3 regions of the Paenibacillus sp. J22R56 genome follow, and region 2 is predicted to be linked to each of the others. Evidence: predicted binding sites of a transcription regulator. Region 2 holds the regulator's gene; each other region holds the start of a gene.

Region 1 (6,768 bases), on a different contig from region 2:
GACCCGCACACATCGGCAGATCCAACAGCAGTATGGCGAGCAGGATGCAAAAGAGGTCTACGTATCGGCGGAGATTACTCGCGAGGACCTGTTGTTTGTTATAGACGGCCGTTGCGACGGGCTGCTTCAGACGGATGACGGGCTGACCATTGACGAAATTAAATCCTTTTCCGGGCGAGTGCCCGTCCTTATGGAGGAGACGTACCCCGTTCACTGGGCACAGGCGCAGTGTTATGCCTATATGGTTGCGAAGGATCGAGAGCTCGAATCGATGCGCGTTCAGTTGACTTACGTACAAATAGACAGCGGGGAAAGCCATCAATTCGTACGTACGATGACATTTATGGAGCTCGAGGAGTTCCTCCACGATATGGTTAATCGATATTATCCTTACGCCTCGTTAAAAAGCCAACATGCCGAAAAGCGAAATGCCAGCATTAAGGAACTGGGCTTCCCGTTTCCATCGTATAGGGAGGGGCAGCGCAAGCTAGCAGCTTCCGTATATCAGACGGTATCGGATGGGCGCAAGCTGTTTGCAAAGGCACCAACTGGCATTGGCAAGACCATGTCAACTTTGTTTCCGGCAGTGAAAGCGATTGGTGAAGGACTACTGCAGCGTCTCTTTTATTTGACAGCCAGGACGACAACGCGGGCTGCTGCGGAAGAGGCACTTGAGATGCTGCATGAAGGCGGTCTGCATCTACATACCGTTACGCTCACTGCAAAGGATAAGGTGTGCTTTAAAGACGAGGTACGCTGTAGTGCCGAATTTTGCGAATATGCAAAAGGGTATTATGACCGCGTTGGCCCTGCGCTTCTTGATATGCTTGGTAACGAAACAAAGATGACGCGCGAAGTCATCGAGCGTTATGCCCGTAAACACCAGGTCTGTCCATTTGAATTCTCGCTCGATGCTGCCTATGCGGCTGATGCGGTTGTCTGTGACTACAATTATATTTTCGATCCCCGAGTCAACCTGAAGCGGCTGTTCGAGGAGCAGAAACGGCAAACAGCTCTACTCGTAGATGAAGCACACAACCTCGTCGACCGGGCGCGCGAGATGTATTCGGCCGAGCTGCAAAAAGCGGATTTTCTCGAGCTGCAACGCGCAAGCAAAAACATCCGCCCGCTTGTGTATCAATCGGCGAAGGCAGTGAACAAATACTTCATCGCGCTTCGTAAATCGATCGAAGAGAATGACAGTAGCGCAGAAGACGTAGCTGCGGAGCGTGAATTTCCCGATGAGCTGCTTGATCTATTAGAGTCGCTGGTTGGTGCTGTAGAACAACAACTGGCGGTGGGAGATACAGATCCGCTGCTGTCGGACGTCTATTTCGGCTGCCAGCATTTTTTACGCATAGCCAAGCTATACGACGAGCGATATATCACCTACGCTGAAAAAGAACGCAGCGACATCCGGTTGAAGCTGTTTTGCCTCGATCCGTCGCATTTGCTGCGGCAGTATGCTAAAGGCTACCGGGCACAAATTTTGTTCTCCGCGACGCTGTCGCCGCTTCATTATTTCATAGACATGCTGGGCGGAGACGCGGAGACGGATTACTCTGTCGTCATTCCATCGCCGTTCTCACCGGAGCAGCTCGATGTCCGGATTGAACGGCTGTCGACCCGCTATCAGGACCGGGAGCGGACGATGGATCAAGTCGTTCGTTTACTTCACGAGATGGCCAGCCGTCACCAGGGCAATATTCTCGTGTTCTTCCCATCTTACGCGTATTTAAACGGTGTATATGAGCGGTTTATGGATTTGTGGGATAACGAAAAGATAGAGGGTCGTACACTCGTCCAGAGGTCAAATATGTCTGAGGATGAGCGAGAGACTTTTTTGGCCTCATTCGCAACAGGTAATAAAGGCACACTGATCGGGTTCGCCGTCATGGGCGGCATCTTCTCGGAGGGTATCGATTTGGTTGGGGACCGATTGACCGGCGTTGCTATCGTCGGCGTTGGCCTGCCGCAGGTTGGGCCGGAGCGGAATATTATCAAAAATTACTTCGACCACCAAGGGAAAAACGGTTTCGAATATGCCTATGTATTTCCCGGCATGAACAAGGTACTGCAGGCGGGAGGCCGGCTTATCCGCTCGGAACAAGACCATGGAACGCTATTACTCATCGACGACCGATACACACAACCGCAGTATGCCAGACTTCTGCCTCCTGAGTGGCGGAGTATGTTCTGAAAATTGGAAGTTGAAATACGATAGTTAATTGTCGCATGAAAGTCGCATATTCTGCGGCTTTTTTCTTTTCAGTCCAGCGGTGGTGCTGGATTTTTTTATACCTTGCAACAAGAACGTATGTTTGGTGTATAATAAGAACAAACGTTCTTGCGAGGTGGAGCGAATGGAGAAGTTTATTGGCAAAGTTGTGCAGCTTATTTATATCGATCGGAAACGTGAGGTTAGTATTCGGAACGTGCGTGTTATCTCGGTTAAAGGTGGCCAGCTAAAGGCATATTGCTACCAGGCACTAGCCATTCGTATTTTTAATCTTGATCGCATTGTGGACGTTGAAATAGCACGAAGAATAGAGGGGGCTTAAAATGTTAAACGACACGGAGCGTAAGCTGCTGCGGATCCTTTTCAACCGGAACGGCCATCAGAATACACGTATACTTATCCCTGAATTGGCACGTTTAGCTGGCCGGGAAACCGGCCAGATTCGAAAGGCGCTGGAGCGTTTGCATGAGGAACGATTTATTGAATGGGAAAGTGATTATGCAAAGGTCGTCCCAGGATGGCAGCTTTATGCAAAATGAGCACTGTCCACTGATAATGGAGTCGCTTACTCACCATTGATCACAAATTTTTTAATACGTGCTTTAATGGAATCTCTGACGGTGCGGAATTGTTCCATGATTTCTTCTTCCGTACCTGTTGCTTTGGCAGGGTCATCAAATCCCCAGTGCCATTTGATAACATTAGGGTTCATAATGGCAGGGCAGTGTTCATCAGCATGTCCGCAAAGTGTGATGACATACGTAGCACGATTCAATATTTCTGGATTAATAACGTCAGAGCTATTACCGCTAATATCTATACCGGCTTCTTCCATTACTTGAATCGCTCTAGGATTCAATCCATGAGCCTCAAGACCAGCGCTTTTTACTTCGAATTCATCTCCACCAATATCATTCAAAAAGCCATCAGCGATTTGGCTGCGGCATGAATTACCTGTACATAGAAAATAAACGAGTGGTTTGTTAGACATTTTTAAAACTCCTTTAGAATGTAATTTTGATTTGATTTAACCTACAACTTTAAGCCAGAGATAGAGCCCAGATAAAGTAATAAACAGGACTGGTACCGTTAGGAAAATACCCGTTTTAAAGTAAGCTCCCCAGGAAATCTTAACACCTTTACTGGACAGTACATGCAGCCAGAGCAGGGTAGCGAGCGAACCAATAGGAGTGATTTTTGGACCTAAGTCAGAGCCAATCACATTCGCATACACGAATGCTTCATGAAGCACGCCTGTAGAATTCGTATTATCAATTGCAAGTGCATTTATCATTACTGTTGGCATATTGTTCATGATCGAAGAGAGGACAGCGGCTATGAATCCAGATCCAACTGTGGCTACAAATAAGCCTTGATCGCCGACCCATTTAAATACATCGCCTAGTTCATCTGTCAATCCAACATTTCGGAGACCGTATACAACGACATACATCCCGATAGAGAAGGTGACAACTGCCCATGGCGCACCTTTTACGAGCTTCCAGGTATGGATCTCACGACTTTGGCGGGCAAGCAGCAAGAAGATGATAGCTGCAACTCCAGCGATAACAGAAACCGGTACGTTAATGAACTCACTTGTTAAATAAGCGATTAGAAGAACAGCAAGGATAATCCAGGAGATTTTGAATAGTCGCATATCCTTGATCGCATCAACCGGTTTCTTTAATTGTGCCAAGTCATATTGCTTCGGTATGCTTTTCCGGTAGAAGAGAAAGAGCACAAGTAAACTCGCCGCAACAGAGAAGAGGGTAGGAACGATCATACGACTAGCATATTCCGCGAATCCTACGTCAAAAAAGTCTGATGACACGATATTCACCAAGTTACTAACGACAAGTGGAAGGGAAGCTGTATCTGAAATAAATCCACCTGCCATAATAAACGGAAGAATCATGCGTTCATCAAATTTCAACGCGCGGACCATGGCCAGGACAATAGGTGTTAAGATAAGAGCTGCGCCATCGTTTGCGAAAAAAGCAGCAACTGCCGCACCCAATAAAATGACATACACGAACATCAAATGACCGTTACCTTTGGCGGCTCTAGCCATGTGAAGTGCTGCCCATTCAAAGAAACCAATCTCATCAAGAATGAGTGAGATTAGAATAACTGCAACGAACGCTAGAGTAGCGTTCCATACCATTTGAGTTACATCCCACACATCATGAAAATTGACAACCCCAAAAAGGAGTGCGACTACAGCACCGCCACATGCAGACCAACCAATATTGAGACCTTTTGGCTGCCAAATGACGAAAACTAACGTAACTAAAAAAATGATTGATGCGATAGCCAGCATAAAAGCCTCCTGGTTTAAGTACAGCCTTTAACTGCGTTAATTTTCTCTTGCATAGATGGAAGCTGATCGATAAGCTGCTTCAAATAATCTTTATCATCTAAGTTCAAAGAATAGTAAATCCATTGGCTTCGACGCTCCTCGTTAATTAGACCGCCCATTCTAAGTTTTTTCAAATGTTGGCTAATATTAGGTTGAGTAGTTTCTAAAATTTCAACGATATCACAGACACACATCTCCCGATGCCGCAGAAGCGCCATAATGGTCAACCGGGTTTTATCAGAGAGAAGCTTAAGAGTATCGGAGAGTTCCTCAATCGTTTGCAAATTCTTGCCCCCTTTCAGTAACTAGCTTGCTGATCATAGGGTTATTATATACGCGGTTAATTATATAAGTAAATGATTATATTAGTGAATACTAATTTAATCATGAGTTAACAAACGTTAACATTGTGAAAACAAAGAGGGGATACAATAAAAGGCTTCTGCATTGTGCAGAAGCCTCTCTATTCCTTAACATTCTGTATTCGATTCACTTGATCCCGATGTATTTTTTGTGCTGCAGCAATTACTCTTAACAGTTGTTATTGCGATTGGTCTAATAGTTATCTTCTTAGGGGATGGAGTGCAGCAACTGCTGTTTTCATTCATTTCTAGTGACTTGGATACAGAACAGACGCCTGTCTCCGGTAGATGAAGTTTCACTTCACGTGCAGCCTCAAAATCGCCAGCTAATGCTGCCACAACACTGCGAACTTGTTCATATCCTGTAGCCAATAAGAATGTTGGGGCACGGCCGTAACTTTTCGAACCGACAATATAAAAATCTTTTTCAGGCTGACGAAGTTCCGCTTCACCATGTGGACGAACGGTGCCACAACTGTGAATATTAGGATCAATTAAATCAGCCAATTGCGGAACGGATTCAACAGCCGTATCTGCTGCATAACGTAACTCAGAAAGGAAGCTAAAGTCTGGCCTAGCTCCCGTAGCTACAATGATCTCATCAATTTTACCAATAGCATAAGCCTTATCTAATTTTGTTCCATGCAGAGACAAGGTATGAAGGTCTTTCTTTACCTGATCGATAAGAAATGGGGTGTGTACTTGTACATTACCTGATTGTACATAGTGGTTAGCGAGCGTGCCTAGTGCCCCGCGTGCCGGAAGACCATCGTTTTCTCCTCCGCCAAAGGCATCCGCGACTTTATGCTTCCTTAGCACCCAATGTATTGTTGTTTCAGGGATCTCTATTTTCAATTCATTCAATAAGGTAAGTGCTTGTATAGCGGAGTGGCCACTACCAACAACAACGATGTTTCTCCCTGCATAACGTTCTTTATACACACCTAAAATATCTGGAATACCATACTGAATGTGATCTTTATAATCGATTTCACCGTCTGCAGGAAGACCACTCGTGCTCATCGGGTTAGGTGTAAGCCATGTTCCCGTGGCATCTATAACTGAAGAAGCCTCTATACGGAATAATTTGCCTTTTTGCTTATATTTAATAATAAAAGCGGAAAGATTCCGGCCGGCTGTCTTCATTTTATCAAATCCTTTTCGATAAATGGCTTTAACCGTTGCATTAAGATAAATATGGGGGTGTAATTGCTTCAATTGTGCTAGTGGTAACAGATACTCATTTACTAATTCTTGCCCAGTAGGCATATAATCTTTAGCTGGAGATTGCCAACCAGTCTCTTGAAGAAGCTCCTTTGCAGCTGAATCCATGTTAAACTCCCAAGGGGAAAACATTTTTACATGTTTCCAACTTAGTACAGAGGATGCGATCTGAGTACCTTTTTCGAATAAAATAAAAGGCATGTTTCTCTTTACCAGCTGAGCAGCAGCAGCTAACGCTACTGGACCTCCACCTATAATAGCTGTAGGCAATTGTTTATTCATGTTTCAATTCCTCCTCAATATTTATTTGCATTTTGCAAGTATAACCCAAAATGTAAGCCTCCATTATTTTGGAGGCACACAACATTCTGGTGATTTTTGCATTGCATCATTAAACAATTCAATGGAGCGTAGTACCGTTTCTCGTTCAAATTCACTCATTGTTGAAAGGACACCATTAAGCTGAGCATTTACGGTAAGATTAATAGCATTTTCAACATTTAATCCTTCAGGCGTTAGTGACAAAATATTAATACGATTATCAGAAGGATGGGGGGTTTTCTTTAATAATCCTTTTTCAGACA
Region 2 (6,768 bases):
AAGAGATGGGCTTTACAGCGATGAACGTAGGTCCAGAACCGGAATTCTTCCTGTTCAAAACCGATGACCGCGGTGAGCCTACAACAGAACTGAACGACCAAGGTGGATATTTCGACCTTGCTCCTATGGATATGGGCGAGAACTGCCGTCGCGAGATCGTACTTACGCTAGAAGAGATGGGCTTCGAGATTGAAGCTTCTCACCATGAGGTAGCTCCAGGTCAGCACGAAATTGACTTTAAATATGCAGATGCTATTAAAGCGGCTGACCAGATTCAAACATTCAAGCTTGTTGTTAAGACGATTGCGAGACAACATGGTCTTCATGCAACCTTTATGCCAAAACCATTGTTTGGCGTGAACGGTTCCGGTATGCACTGTCACCAATCGTTGTTCCAAGGCAGCACAAACATGTTCTATGATGAGAAAGATCGTCTTGGCCTTAGCCAAACTGCACGTTACTACATGGCCGGTATTCTGGAGCATGCACGTGCAATGGCAGCTATTACGAACCCAACGATCAACTCTTACAAACGGATGGTTCCTGGTTATGAGGCACCTTGTTATGTAGCTTGGTCGGCAAGTAACCGTTCGCCGATGATCCGTATCCCGGCATCCCGTGGCCTCAGCACACGAATCGAGGTTCGTAACCCGGATCCAGCTGCTAACCCATACCTGGCACTTGCCGTAATGTTGAAAGCTGGCCTTGACGGCATTAAGAATAAAACTCCGCTTCCGGCACCAGTAGATCGCAACATCTACATTATGACGGAAGAAGAACGTCTGGAATCCGGCGTGCCAAGCCTTCCATCCGATCTGAAGGAAGCTCTCGACGAAATGCTCCGCAGCGACGTTGTCTGCGAAGCACTTGGCGAGCACGCTCTGGCACACTTCTATGAGTTGAAAGAAATCGAGTGGGACATGTATAAGACACAAGTTCATCAATGGGAACGCGATCAGTATCTGACGCTGTACTAGGATTTCTATTTAAATGATAACACCCTCGACATAGCGTCGAGGGTGTTATTTTTTATACAAAGAAGGGGGAGGGTCAGGAAGGATGTTAGCCAGGATCATATAGATAATGAGATTGGCTGGGATAAAAATGAGGAATATAACTCTTACGAACAAAGCGGATAGTTCAAAATAATTGGCAATTCCGCCACATACCCCAGATATCGATCTATTGAATTCTGATTTCATTAATCGCTTCTTCAATCACAGTCACCTCTCGGTCAGGAGATCTTATTCCATCACAGAAATAATACCATATAAAGGTATCTGGGTAATATTACAATTTTCCATTCTAATCCAAATCAAAAAAAGAGGCTGTTCTCACTACCCGAATGAAGCAATCGGATCAGCGGGAACAGCCTCTTTTTGTTAGTCATTAGTGGAAGTCACGGAACAACCCAACCACTTTACCGAGAATCGTTACTGTGTTCAAGCGGATGGGCTCCATTGTGGAGTTCTCCGGTTGAAGGCGAATATGGTCTTTCTCTTTGTAAAAAGTCTTCACAGTCGCTTCGTCATCTTCCGTCATTGCTACAACGATATCACCGTTGTTCGCCGTTTGCTGCTGGCGTACGATGACAAGATCACCGTTATGTATACCAGCTTCAATCATGCTCTCGCCAATGACATTCAAGATAAATACTTGATCATTTCCGACGAAATGAGCGGCTAATGGGAAATAATCTTCAATATTCTCAGTCGCAGTAATCGGCACGCCTGCCGTTACCTTACCGACGATTGGTACTTGTGCTACAGCAGGGAGGATGATACCGTCAACACCGTCTTGATCTAAAATTTCGATCGCCCGGGGTTTAGTAGGATCGCGTCTAATAAGGCCTTTCTTCTCTAACCGATCCAAATGCCCGTGTACGGTGGAGCTTGATGCCAGGCCAACCGCTTCGCCGATTTCGCGAACAGAAGGCGGGTATCCTTTGTCCCGAACCTCATTCTTTATAAATTCAAGAATCGACTGTTGGCGGTTCGAAATCTTAGACACTGAAATCACTCCATTAATATATTTGAAGCAAATTATAACATAGAACCGGAGTTCGTACAAACATAAGTTCCTAAAAACAAAAGTTCGCATTTTTGTTGACTACAAACATTTGTTCGTGTTATTCTAAGAACAGAAGAAAACAGAACAAACGTTCGGGGAGCGATAATAATGATAATGAATCCAGCTTTTTATAAAAGTATCCATAAGGAAGAAGCCGTTAAATCTTTCAAATCGCGAGGCCATATTGTTAAACGACATGCGTTTAAACTTATAGTAAGTGCAGCGGTGTTCGTCCTTCTCTTTACAAGTTTCCTAATGATGCGTACGAACGCATCATCCGATCATATAGAAGCAGCAGCCTTGAATGAGCAGACTGTGGTTGTTACAGCAGGGGATACACTTTGGGGAATTGCAGACCGTTATCTAGATGGTTCCAAGGATATTAGAAAGTACATCTATAAGATCAAAGAACGTAACCAATTAAGTACCGTTGAGCTGAGGCCAGGACAAGTCATAATTATTCCTCAATAACCTATTTATGAAGATGGACAGGGAGTAGCGCACAGGATGTGCGTTTTATTCCCTGTCCATTGTCTATTCTTATATCATTACCTTGACAATTGCTCGCGTAAAAAGTCAAAATAGGTAAGAAGAGATGAGTAATGTACAAAAGAGGTGAAGGCAGTGGAAGAAATCATCGCGCGTATTAATGAATTATCCCGCAAAAATAAAACAGTTGGTTTAACTGAAGAGGAAATTGCTGAACGTGCCGTATTGCGTCAACAATATTTGGATAATTTCAAAAGAAATTTCCGACAACAGTTGGATACGATTGAAATTGTGGACGACGACGAGCAGAAGGGTGTAACCCATTAAGTTGGTCTGGATTTTATATAGTTAGCATGGGCGCCGTTCCATGAACGGCGCCCTGCAATATACACTAGGAGGAATAGGCTTGTCACGTACGTGGGAGCGCAAAGTGCGCAAAAATACGAACCAAATTAATAAAGCGCGTAAAAAGCATGGTGTTTCACAGATTGGTACTACAACATCTGGAAAACCCAAAACGGATCGCTTTACCGGCCGTAACTACATATTTCCAATCGTGCTCGTATTGATGATCGGTATGTATACCTTTATGGTAACGTCTGCTCCTGATTTCGAGCCATCAACGATGTTATGGGTAACGATTGGCTGTTATTTATTCCTGGCATTGATCTTCTTATTGCGCCGTCCGTATATTTCGATTGGTAAGGATTATATCCAAACCCGCAAAATGACAGGTGATAAGCAGCTTCCAGTGTCGAATATTAAGGGGATCAGCGTACAAAAAGGTGCAGTTATCATCATGCAGCATAAAGGTGCCAATTGGGTATTCTCCCGTCTGCTGAACCGTTATCCTACGGATGAAATCAGCGCTAAACTAAAGGATTTTGCTAAAACACACAATTTACCTTTTGAAGAAAAATAGAAGCAGAGTAGGAGAGTTATGCGAATTATGGGGAAGCAAGCCGTTTTATTTGATCTTGATGATACTTTGCTGTGGGATGACCGCAGTGTAAAAGAAGCATTTGAAACAACATGTAAAGCTGGCGCTGAAGCTGCTGGCGTGGATCCTGAACAATTGGAAGAATCCGTGCGCAAAGAAGCGCGTGCGTTGTACGAATCCTATGAAACGTTCCCGTTCACGAAGATGATTGGGATTAATCCTTTCGAAGGACTATGGGCTAACTTCCGCGAAGGAGAGCAAGAGGAGTTCCGTAAGCTTGAGAAGCTTGCACCTGGCTATCGTAAAGAAGCTTGGACTCGCGGCCTGCGTGCGCTTGGTGTAGAGGATGAAGTGCTCGGCGCTAAACTTGCTGAACAATTCCCTGCAGAACGCCGCAGCCGTCCTATCGTTTATGATGAAACCTTCCGTGTGCTTGATGCACTAAAAGGAAAGTACAAGCTGCTCCTGCTGACGAATGGTTCGCCTGATCTGCAGCGTGAGAAGCTGGCAGGTGTTCCTGAGCTTGTTCCTTATTTCGACCACATTATTATTTCTGGAGAATTCGGAGAAGGTAAGCCCGCTGCATCGATCTTCCGTCATGCATTGGAACGCCTTTGCATTGAACCGGAACACGGTATCATGGTTGGCGACAAACTGACGACCGATATTCTCGGAGCTAACACCATTGGTATGACATCGGTTTGGGTGAATCGTCATAGTGCTGTACGCAATGATGACATCATCCCGTCGCATGAAATCGCTCATTTGGAAGAGCTTCTGCTGTTGCTGGAGCAATAATGGACAAGACAAAGCCCCTAGAGCCATCTGATGATGGTGCAAGGGGCTTTTTGATTTCCACAATGGAAATTATAAATTTCTGAAATAATAAAATAAAAATTCTTATTTTACGAATGCAGGGTCTTCGAATGGATGTGCAATCCAGCCTTCTGTTTCGATGAACAGACGTACCGCTACGATTTGGCGATTGTCCATCAATGTGAAGAAGTGAGGGATTCTCTCTGGTACGGAAATAACGTCGCCAGCTTCAAGCTCAACGTCGAAGTAACCAACTTCTTCTGTACCTTTGATAACGAAGATACCTTTACCAGCTGTAATGGCACGTACTTCATCTTCCGTATGTGTGTGTACGGATTCGAATTTTTTCAGCAGTTCATCCAGGTTAGGAGTAGCATCGGACAACGTGATGATGTCCCATGTTTTATAACCGCGACGAGCGGCGAGATCTGTAATCTCATCGTTAAAGGTAGACAAGACTTCAGCCTTCTCTTCATCGGAGAGAATAAACTTCTCTTTCAATTGTGCAGGCAGCTTAGTAGCGTCCCAATGTTCATACAATACTTCTTGATTTTCTAAAAATTCACGAACGTTCTGTTCACCAGAAATACGCTCATTTGTATTGCGAATGCGAATTTCAGCCATTCTCAATCCCTCTTTCCCTATAGAAATTAACTGATAAGCCCAATTATAAAGCAAATGTAGTCAAATGTCGATGGATTGCCTTTTCAGCGAGCGGCTATTCTGTTACACTATTTGTTAATGATTTTCGGAGGAAGGGTGTACGAAATTTGTTGAAACCGACCATGCAAGAATTGATGCAGCAACGCATCCTCATCCTTGACGGAGCGATGGGAACGATGATTCAGCAGGCAGATCTAGTTGCTGATGATTTCGGCGGAGAAGAGCTGGATGGCTGTAATGAAATGCTCGTATTGACACGTCCGGATGTCATATCGATGATCCATGAGAAATATCTGGAGGCTGGAGCAGATATTTTGGAAACGAATACGTTTGGTGCGACAAGCGTCGTACTGGCGGAATATGATATCCCGGAAAAAGCCCGTGAGATTAACCTTGCAGCGGCAAAGCTTGCAAGAGATGCAGCGGATAAATTCTCGACACCTGACCGCCCTCGGTATGTAGCCGGAGCGCTAGGCCCAACAACGAAAACGCTGTCGGTAACAGGCGGTGTTACATTCGATGAGCTCGTTGACAGCTATTATGAACAGACACTTGCGCTCATTGAAGGCAATGTTGATGCCATATTACTTGAAACATCCCAAGACACGCTGAACGTTAAAGCAGGCAGTATTGGTATTCGGAAAGCGTTCGAGGAACTTAAACGTGAGCTTCCGATCATGATTTCCGGTACAATTGAACCAATGGGAACAACCCTTGCGGGGCAATCCATTGAGTCTTTCTATATTTCACTTGAGCACTTGAAGCCAGTCTCGATTGGTCTGAACTGTGCGACTGGACCGGAGTTCATGCGTGACCATATCCGTTCGCTTAGCGAAATAGCAGATTCGGCTGTTAGCTGTTATCCGAATGCAGGTCTGCCGGATGAGAATGGTAATTATCATGAGTCACCTGAGTCTCTTGCGCGAAAAATGTCGGCATTTGCCGAGCAAGGCTGGCTGAATATTGCCGGCGGCTGCTGTGGAACAACTCCAGCACATATTAAAGCGTTGGCTGAGACGATGGCTACATTCGCGCCTCGTACGCAATACGGCACCCATCCTGCGGCTGTATCTGGTATTGATACGGTCTTTATCGAAGAAGACAATCGCCCGATTATGATCGGGGAACGGACGAACATTTCCGGTTCACGTAAATTCAAACGCCTGATTAAAGAAGGCAAGTTTGATGAAGCATCTGAGATCGCCCGCGCACAGGTAAAAGGCGGCGCACATATTATCGATATTAACCTGCAGGATACAGATATCGATGAAGCTTATGCGGTTCATGAGTTTTTACCGCAAGTTGTGAAGAAAATTAAAGTTCCTCTGATGCTCGATTCCACGTACGACCATATTATCGAACTTGGTCTGAAGTACTCGCAGGGTAAAGCCATTATTAACTCGATCAACCTCGAGGACGGCGAATCGAAATTCGAGAAAATCCTTCCGCTTATTCACCAATATGGTGCATCGGTTGTCATGATCCTGATAGACGAACGCGGACAAGCGGTATCCCGCGAAGCGAAGATGGAAGTGGCGGAGCGTTCTTATAATTTGCTCGTTAATAAATACGGTATGAATCCGGAAGATATTATTTTTGACCCGAATATGTTCCCGGTTGGTTCTGGTGACCCGCAGTATATTGGTTCAGCAGTAGAAACCATCGAAGGCATTAAGATGATTAAAGAGAAGTTCCCGAAAGCGAAGACGATTCTTGGCCTAAGTAATATTTCGTTCGGTCTGCCAGATGCCGGCCGCGAAGTGCTGAACTCGGTTTATTTGTACCATTGT
Region 3 (6,768 bases), on a different contig from region 2:
GGTCGTGCAGACCTCAGTGCCATCACAGTTGACGGCGTAGCCATTAATGATGGCGACCGTGCCGGCTCGAAGAAAATCCAGCTAAACCCTGCTGAGGGTGCTGAAGGGACAGAGGGAACACAAAGCCAAAGTCCTGATAATACATCAACACCTGGGGATACAGCAGACACAGATAACCAACAAGGAACGGAATAGAACAAAGGGAGAGTTGTTTAAAGATGAGTTCAGAAAGTTCATTTGATATTGTATCGAAGATGGATATGCAAGAATTAAACAATGCCATTACACAAGCGGAACGCGAGATCGAGACGCGTTTTGACTTTAAAGGAAGCAAGAGCAGCATCAAGCTTGAGAAGGAAGAACTTATCATTGTTTCCGATGATGATTTCAAGCTGGAGAGTGTTCTTGATATTCTGAAGTCGAAGATGGCTAAGCGCGGAGTTCCGATTAAAAACCTGGAGTATGGTAAGGTCGAATCGGCTTCTGCGCATACCGTTCGTCAAAAGATTAAGCTCAAGCAAGGTATTGAGCAGGATGATTCCAAAAAAATCAATATTCTTATTCGTGATTCCAAGCTGAAGGTGAAGAGCCAAATTCAGGGCGACCAGATCCGTGTAACCGGAAAAAGCCGTGATGATTTGCAGGCTGTTATGGCTTTGCTTCGCGGTGCGGATTTGAAAATCGAGCTGCAGTTCACGAACTACCGTTAATACGCCTTAATCCGGCCCTTCGCTGACGCTCCACGCGGCGGTTGAAGGGCTTTCGAACGATGATGCTTTCGTGTTTTGACACAGGAAATGGCATGTATTATACTAGTTGATAGCTTTTGGAAACGATCCGGGGGACATACAAATGACAGTACAAGCAATCATGCATCATTGCAGGAACAGGGCTAAACGCAATTCGGATTTGACCGGGGGTGTGAACAAATGAACCTGGCGAATAGGATAACGCTGGCCAGAATTATTTTAGTGCCAATCATTATGGTATTTCTGCTCGTCAACATTGATATTAAGCCGCTTGAGTTTGGCGACGATTACTCCATTACATACAATCAGATCATAGCTGCTATTATTTTTATCATAGCGGCAAGTACTGATGGGCTCGATGGCTACATCGCACGTAAGAACAAGATCGTTACGAATCTTGGGAAACTGCTTGATCCGCTTGCAGACAAACTGCTTGTTGCGGCTGTCCTGATCTCACTTGTGCAAATGGACAAGCTTGCGGCGTGGATGGCGATCGTGATTATCAGCCGTGAATTTGCTGTAACAGGTTTGCGTCAGATTGCTTTGCTTGATGGCAGTGTTATGGCTGCGAGCACTTGGGGCAAATGGAAGACAGCTGTTCAAATTACGATGATTATTTCGCTCTTGCTCAACAACTTCCCGTTCTCGTTTATCGATTTTCCGTTTGACGAGATCATTAGCTGGCTGGCCGTTCTGATTACGGTGTATTCCGGTTTTGATTATTTCTTCAAGAATAAACATTTGATTCCTGTGCAATAAACATAAGTAATGATAAAGCATCTTTCCTGAAGAGGAGAGGTGCTTTTGCTTCCTAATGCTAAAAATCAAGGGGGAAATCGAATGAAAGCGGAAATTATTGCAGTTGGTACGGAGCTGCTGCTTGGTCAGATAGTAAATACAAACGCACAGTACTTGTCAAGAAAGCTTGCTTCGTTTGGCATTGATGTTTACTTCCAAACGGTAGTTGGCGATAATCCCGCCCGCATTCGTGAAGCAATTGAGATTGCGCGTGAACGTGCAGATTTGCTCGTCTTTACTGGTGGTCTTGGTCCTACACAGGATGACTTGACGAAGGATGTGCTCGCAGCATATTTGAATCGGGGGCTGTCTATCCACCAGCCATCCATGGATAAGATCGAGCAAATGTTCAGCTCCCGAGGCATTCATATGGTGGAGAGCAATAGGCGGCAAGCGTTGATGATTGATGGCTGCGCACCAATCGATAATGAAGCGGGACTCGCCGTTGGGAATGGGCTTTCTGAAGAGGGGACACATTATTTGCTGCTTCCTGGTCCGCCGCGCGAAATGAAGCCGATGATTGAAGGCCCGGGTGCAGAGTGGCTGCGATCTATCCTCAGTACGGAAGAGCCGCTGTATTCACGGGTTCTTATGTTTGCAGGTATTGGCGAATCTACGCTTGAAGCGAAGCTTATTGATCTTATCGAAGCACAATCTGATCCTACTATTGCTCCTTATGCGAAGGAGGGGGAAGTAGCGATCCGTGTGTCAACGAAAGCGGCTAATGAAGCAGATGCAACGGCGAAACTCGATAAAACCACCGCGGACATCATGCAGCGTGTAGGTCAACACTTATATGCAAGAGAAGAGATCACATTAGAAGAACAGGTTGTACAGATGCTTAGGGCTTCCAGAAGAAAGCTGTCGACAGCGGAGAGTATAAGCGGAGGGCTGCTAGCGGAGCTAATTACCGGCATTCCTGGCAGCAGCGGCGAATATTCAGGCGGTGTCGTAACCTATACAAACGAAATGAAGCATAAGCTGCTTGGCATTCCAATGGCCCAACTGGAGGGTGATGGAGCACCAGGTGCGATCAGTGAGTCCACTGCTGCGATGATGGCTGAGCGAGTGCGCCAGATTGGTGATTCGGATTTTGGTGTATCCTTAACGGGTGTTGCTGGTCCGGCACAAGCAGAAGGCCATCCTGTAGGGCTTGTCTACTATGCCGTTGCAGAGCGGGGCAAGCCGACGGCGGTCTTTACCGGCCACTTCTCAGGAACTCGAGCGATTATCCGGATTCGAGCAGTTAAAGCTGCGTTATATCAATTATGGCTTAAACTAAGCGAACAGTAATTTGTCGGATTAACGTGAAAAAGCTTGCCTGATTGTACCAATTCCGTTATAATTGTCAGTATACGGAAGAACCGTGGCGAAGATTACTTTGCTGCGGTTTTTTTATGTCTATTTTTAAAAGCTACTTAAGATGGGGAAAACCGTTTCACCCTAGGAATGAAAGGACGTGGAAATAAAAAGACGAATGTATGTTCGAAAAAAAGCTTGGCTTTTGACTAGAAACAAGGTATCATACAATTATAAATGAATGAAGGATGTGAGTGGCTTGTCGGATCGTCGTGCTGCTTTAGAGATGGCTTTACGTCAAATTGAGAAACAATTTGGTAAAGGTTCCATCATGAAATTAGGAGAATCCACACATATGCAAGTTGAAACCGTGCCGAGCGGTTCCCTTGCTTTAGATATTGCACTTGGAATTGGCGGTTTGCCGAGAGGTCGTATTATCGAGGTTTATGGACCGGAATCTTCCGGTAAAACAACAGTTGCCCTTCACGCGATTGCGGAAGTACAACGTATTGGCGGACAAGCAGCGTTTATTGATGCCGAGCATGCGCTCGATCCATCGTACGCCAATAAGCTTGGCGTTAACATCGATGAGTTGCTGTTGTCTCAACCAGATACAGGCGAGCAAGCTCTTGAAATTGCAGAAGCTCTCGTACGCAGCGGCGCGGTTGATATTATCGTTATCGACTCCGTTGCGGCTCTTGTACCAAAAGCAGAGATCGAAGGCGACATGGGTGATTCCCACGTTGGTCTGCAAGCACGTCTGATGTCGCAAGCACTTCGTAAATTGGGCGGCGCAATCAGCAAGTCGAAGACAATTGCAATCTTCATCAACCAATTGCGTGAGAAAGTCGGCGTCATGTTTGGTAACCCGGAGACAACGCCAGGCGGACGCGCACTCAAGTTCTATTCTTCCGTTCGTCTTGATGTACGCCGTATTGAAACAATTAAACAAGGCAACGACATGGTCGGTAACCGTACACGTATTAAAGTCGTTAAGAATAAAGTTGCTCCGCCATTTAAGCAGGCTGAGGTCGATATTATGTACGGTGAGGGCATTTCGAGAGAAGGAAGCCTTGTCGATATTGGTACAGAGATGGACATCGTTCAGAAGAGTGGAGCATGGTTCTCCTACAACGGTGATCGCTTAGGACAAGGCCGCGAGAATGCGAAGCAGTTCTTGAAGGACCATCCGCAGATTGCTGCAGTAATCGAGAAGCAAATCCGTGAACAAAGCAACTTGTCTGCTACGGCAGAGCCAGCTGACTTCTCGAAAGATGATGACGACGATTTCGATGAGTCGGAACTTGATGATTAATAATTCAACTTTCGCAGCTATGAATCCATACTGCGGAAGTTAAGTTAATAGCTTAGGAGCAACGCCGTCCCATTGAGGGCGGCGTTGCTTCTTTTTCGCCATAACGAACGGAGTGAGTCCTGAATGGTTATCGAGATTTCAGCGGTCGAGCAGGACCGCAAGGAACGAAAGCGTTACAATATCTTTACGAATGGCATGGAAGAGCCTTTATTCTCGGTGCACGAGGATTTATTAATTAAACACCGATTATTTAAGGGCACGTCGCTCACCACGGATGAAATTACAGAGATAACGGAAGAAGATGATCGTTACAGGGCTTATGCGCTCGCTATTTACTATTTGGGGTTCAAAGCAAGGACTCGCAAAGAAATTGAGCAATATTTGATGCGCAAGACGTTCGAGCCGGAGCCAATTGCTTATGCGCTTGAACGTTTAGAATCGGAGCATATTGTTGATGATGAAGAGTATGCGCGGCAATTTGCCAAGCAGCGTATCCGTTATAGTCAAAAGGGCAGCCGTTGGATAAAGCAGGAGCTGCAGCAGCGAGGAGTAACAAATCAAGCTGCGTCAGAAGCACTGAAAGCCATCGACCGGGATGATGAACTTGCGTCAGCGATTCATGCCGCAAAGAAGAAATGGCGCTCTCTTAAAGGAGAAAATAGAGAGAAACGTCAAAAACTCCTCTCCTTTTTAATGCGAAGAGGGTTTCCTTCGGATGTCGTCAAAGAGGCAGCAAAAGCAGCAATAGATGAAGCGGAAATGGAACAGGTAGATGACGATGATGGGCTTTTGCTTGACAATTGATTTTGCCAAAAGATAAAATAAAATTGTATTCCTTTTATATCAGATCAATTTTCCTTCCAAAAGTTGATTTGAAACGATTATTTTCGTCAATAAGTTTTGAGAATGAATCGGTATGGAAACCGGCTAAAAACCTAATATCATCCCAAGCATTGCCTTGGTGAATGCAACGAGGAGGTGAACAAATGGACCCTATTTGGACGGTGTTGATCTGTCTCGTTGTTGGCGTTATTTTCTTTGGGATTGGTTATTTTATTCGCAAGTCGATTGCCGAGGCCAAAATTTCCAGCGCTGAGCAAGCTGCTGTTGTCATCGTAGAAAATGCGAAGAAGGAAGCAGAAGCTCAGAAGAAAGAAACGGTGCTCGAAGCAAAAGATGATATCCACAAACTCCGTACGGAGGCTGAAAAAGACATCCGAGAGCGGCGTAATGAGTCTTTACGTCAAGAAAGACGTTTGCTCCAGAAAGAGGAGTCGCTGGATAAAAAGATAGAAGCACTCGAGCGCAAAGAAGAGTTAGTTGCCAACAAAGAGAAACGGATCGATGACACACAAGAACAAATTGATTCCATTTACAAGCAGCAGCTTAGTGAATTGGAGCGTATCTCCAGCTTGACTATGGAGGATGCGAAATCGATTATTTTGTCGAATGTGGAACAGGAAGTACGTCACGAAACAGCACAGATGATCAAAGAGATCGAGCAGCAGGCTAAAGAAGAAGCCGATCGTAAGGCGCGGGACATTATTTCACTCGCTATTCAACGTTGTGCGGCGGATCACGTAGCAGAGACGACTGTATCAGTCGTAACGCTGCCTAACGAAGAAATGAAAGGCCGCATAATTGGACGTGAGGGCCGTAATATCCGTGCACTCGAAACATTGACTGGTATCGATCTAATTATCGACGATACACCGGAAGCGGTCATTCTGTCAGGCTTTGACCCGATTAGACGTGAAATTGCTCGGACTTCACTTGAGAAGCTTGTTGCAGATGGTCGTATACATCCGGCTCGCATTGAAGAGATGGTCGAGAAGTCCCGTAAGGAAGTGGATGAGCGGATCCGTGAATACGGTGAGCAAGCTACTTTCGAGGTTGGGGTTCACGGTTTGCATCCTGACTTGATTAAAATTCTAGGACGTCTGAAGTATCGGACAAGCTACGGTCAGAACGTGCTGAAGCACTCGATGGAAGTTGCTTACTTGACAGGCCTTATGGCTGCAGAGCTTGGCGAAGATATTACTCTGGCTAAGCGCGCAGGCCTCCTGCACGATATCGGCAAGGCACTTGACCACGAGGTTGAGGGCTCACATGTTGAGATCGGCGTAGAACTGGCGAAGAAGTACAAAGAGCATCCTGTTGTTATCAACAGTATCGCTTCCCACCATGGAGACGTAGAAGCAACTTCTGTAATCGCGATGTTAGTAGGAGCAGCGGACGCCTTATCTGCCGCACGTCCTGGCGCACGTCGTGAAACGCTTGAAACGTACATTAAACGTCTGGAGAAGCTGGAAGACATTTCGGAGTCGTTCGACGGCGTTGAGAAGTCTTTCGCAATCCAAGCAGGACGCGAAGTCCGTGTTATGGTTCAGCCTGAGAAGATTGACGATACGGAAGCATTCCGACTTGCACGCGACATTACGAAGAAAATCGAGAGTGAACTCGATTATCCGGGACATATTAAAGTTACGGTTATTCGTGAGACCCGTGCAGTTGAATATGCGAAGTAACACAAGCAAATAGCAAGAACGAAAAGTGGCTGCTTGTCAGCCACTTTTTTTGCATAATAAAGGAGTGGCAGAGTGAACG

The links. The regulator LexA, encoded in region 2, represses DNA repair genes until DNA is damaged. The targets are predictions, from matches to a motif close to CGAACATATGTTCG.
Region 1: AC0YNT_RS15385 (WYL domain-containing protein) is a predicted target of LexA. The motif match lies at 2,311-2,324, and genes of this name have one in related genera.
Region 3: recA (recombinase RecA) is a predicted target of LexA. The motif match lies at 3,022-3,035, and genes of this name have one in related genera.

Annotation. Positions count from the first base shown of each region.
Region 1 covers NZ_JBWDNV010000006.1:77,830-84,597, reverse strand. The annotation lists gene AC0YNT_RS15390 (ATP-dependent DNA helicase) at 1-2,200, shown strand, start outside; gene AC0YNT_RS15385 (WYL domain-containing protein) at 2,364-2,561, shown strand; gene AC0YNT_RS15380 (hypothetical protein) at 2,563-2,778, shown strand; gene arsC (arsenate reductase (thioredoxin)) at 2,805-3,230, opposite strand; gene AC0YNT_RS15370 (arsenic transporter) at 3,267-4,559, opposite strand; gene AC0YNT_RS15365 (ArsR/SmtB family transcription factor) at 4,574-4,882, opposite strand; gene AC0YNT_RS15360 (NAD(P)-binding domain-containing protein) at 5,069-6,466, opposite strand; gene AC0YNT_RS15355 (MarR family winged helix-turn-helix transcriptional regulator) at 6,530-6,768, opposite strand, start outside.
Region 2 covers NZ_JBWDNV010000002.1:565,492-572,259, forward strand. The annotation lists gene glnA (type I glutamate--ammonia ligase) at 1-977, shown strand, start outside; gene AC0YNT_RS06560 (PspC domain-containing protein) at 1,023-1,202, opposite strand; gene lexA (transcriptional repressor LexA) at 1,390-2,010, opposite strand; gene AC0YNT_RS06570 (LysM peptidoglycan-binding domain-containing protein) at 2,179-2,541, shown strand; gene AC0YNT_RS06575 (DUF896 domain-containing protein) at 2,695-2,886, shown strand; gene AC0YNT_RS06580 (hypothetical protein) at 2,966-3,481, shown strand; gene AC0YNT_RS06585 (HAD family hydrolase) at 3,509-4,297, shown strand; gene AC0YNT_RS06590 (1,2-dihydroxy-3-keto-5-methylthiopentene dioxygenase) at 4,400-4,939, opposite strand; gene metH (methionine synthase) at 5,086-6,768, shown strand, end outside.
Region 3 covers NZ_JBWDNV010000009.1:120,905-127,672, reverse strand. The annotation lists gene AC0YNT_RS21720 (RodZ domain-containing protein) at 1-195, shown strand, start outside; gene AC0YNT_RS21715 (YajQ family cyclic di-GMP-binding protein) at 219-710, shown strand; gene pgsA (CDP-diacylglycerol--glycerol-3-phosphate 3-phosphatidyltransferase) at 930-1,508, shown strand; gene AC0YNT_RS21705 (competence/damage-inducible protein A) at 1,590-2,840, shown strand; gene recA (recombinase RecA) at 3,106-4,161, shown strand; gene AC0YNT_RS21695 (regulatory protein RecX) at 4,285-4,965, shown strand; gene rny (ribonuclease Y) at 5,148-6,689, shown strand; gene AC0YNT_RS21685 (TIGR00282 family metallophosphoesterase) at 6,762-6,768, shown strand, end outside.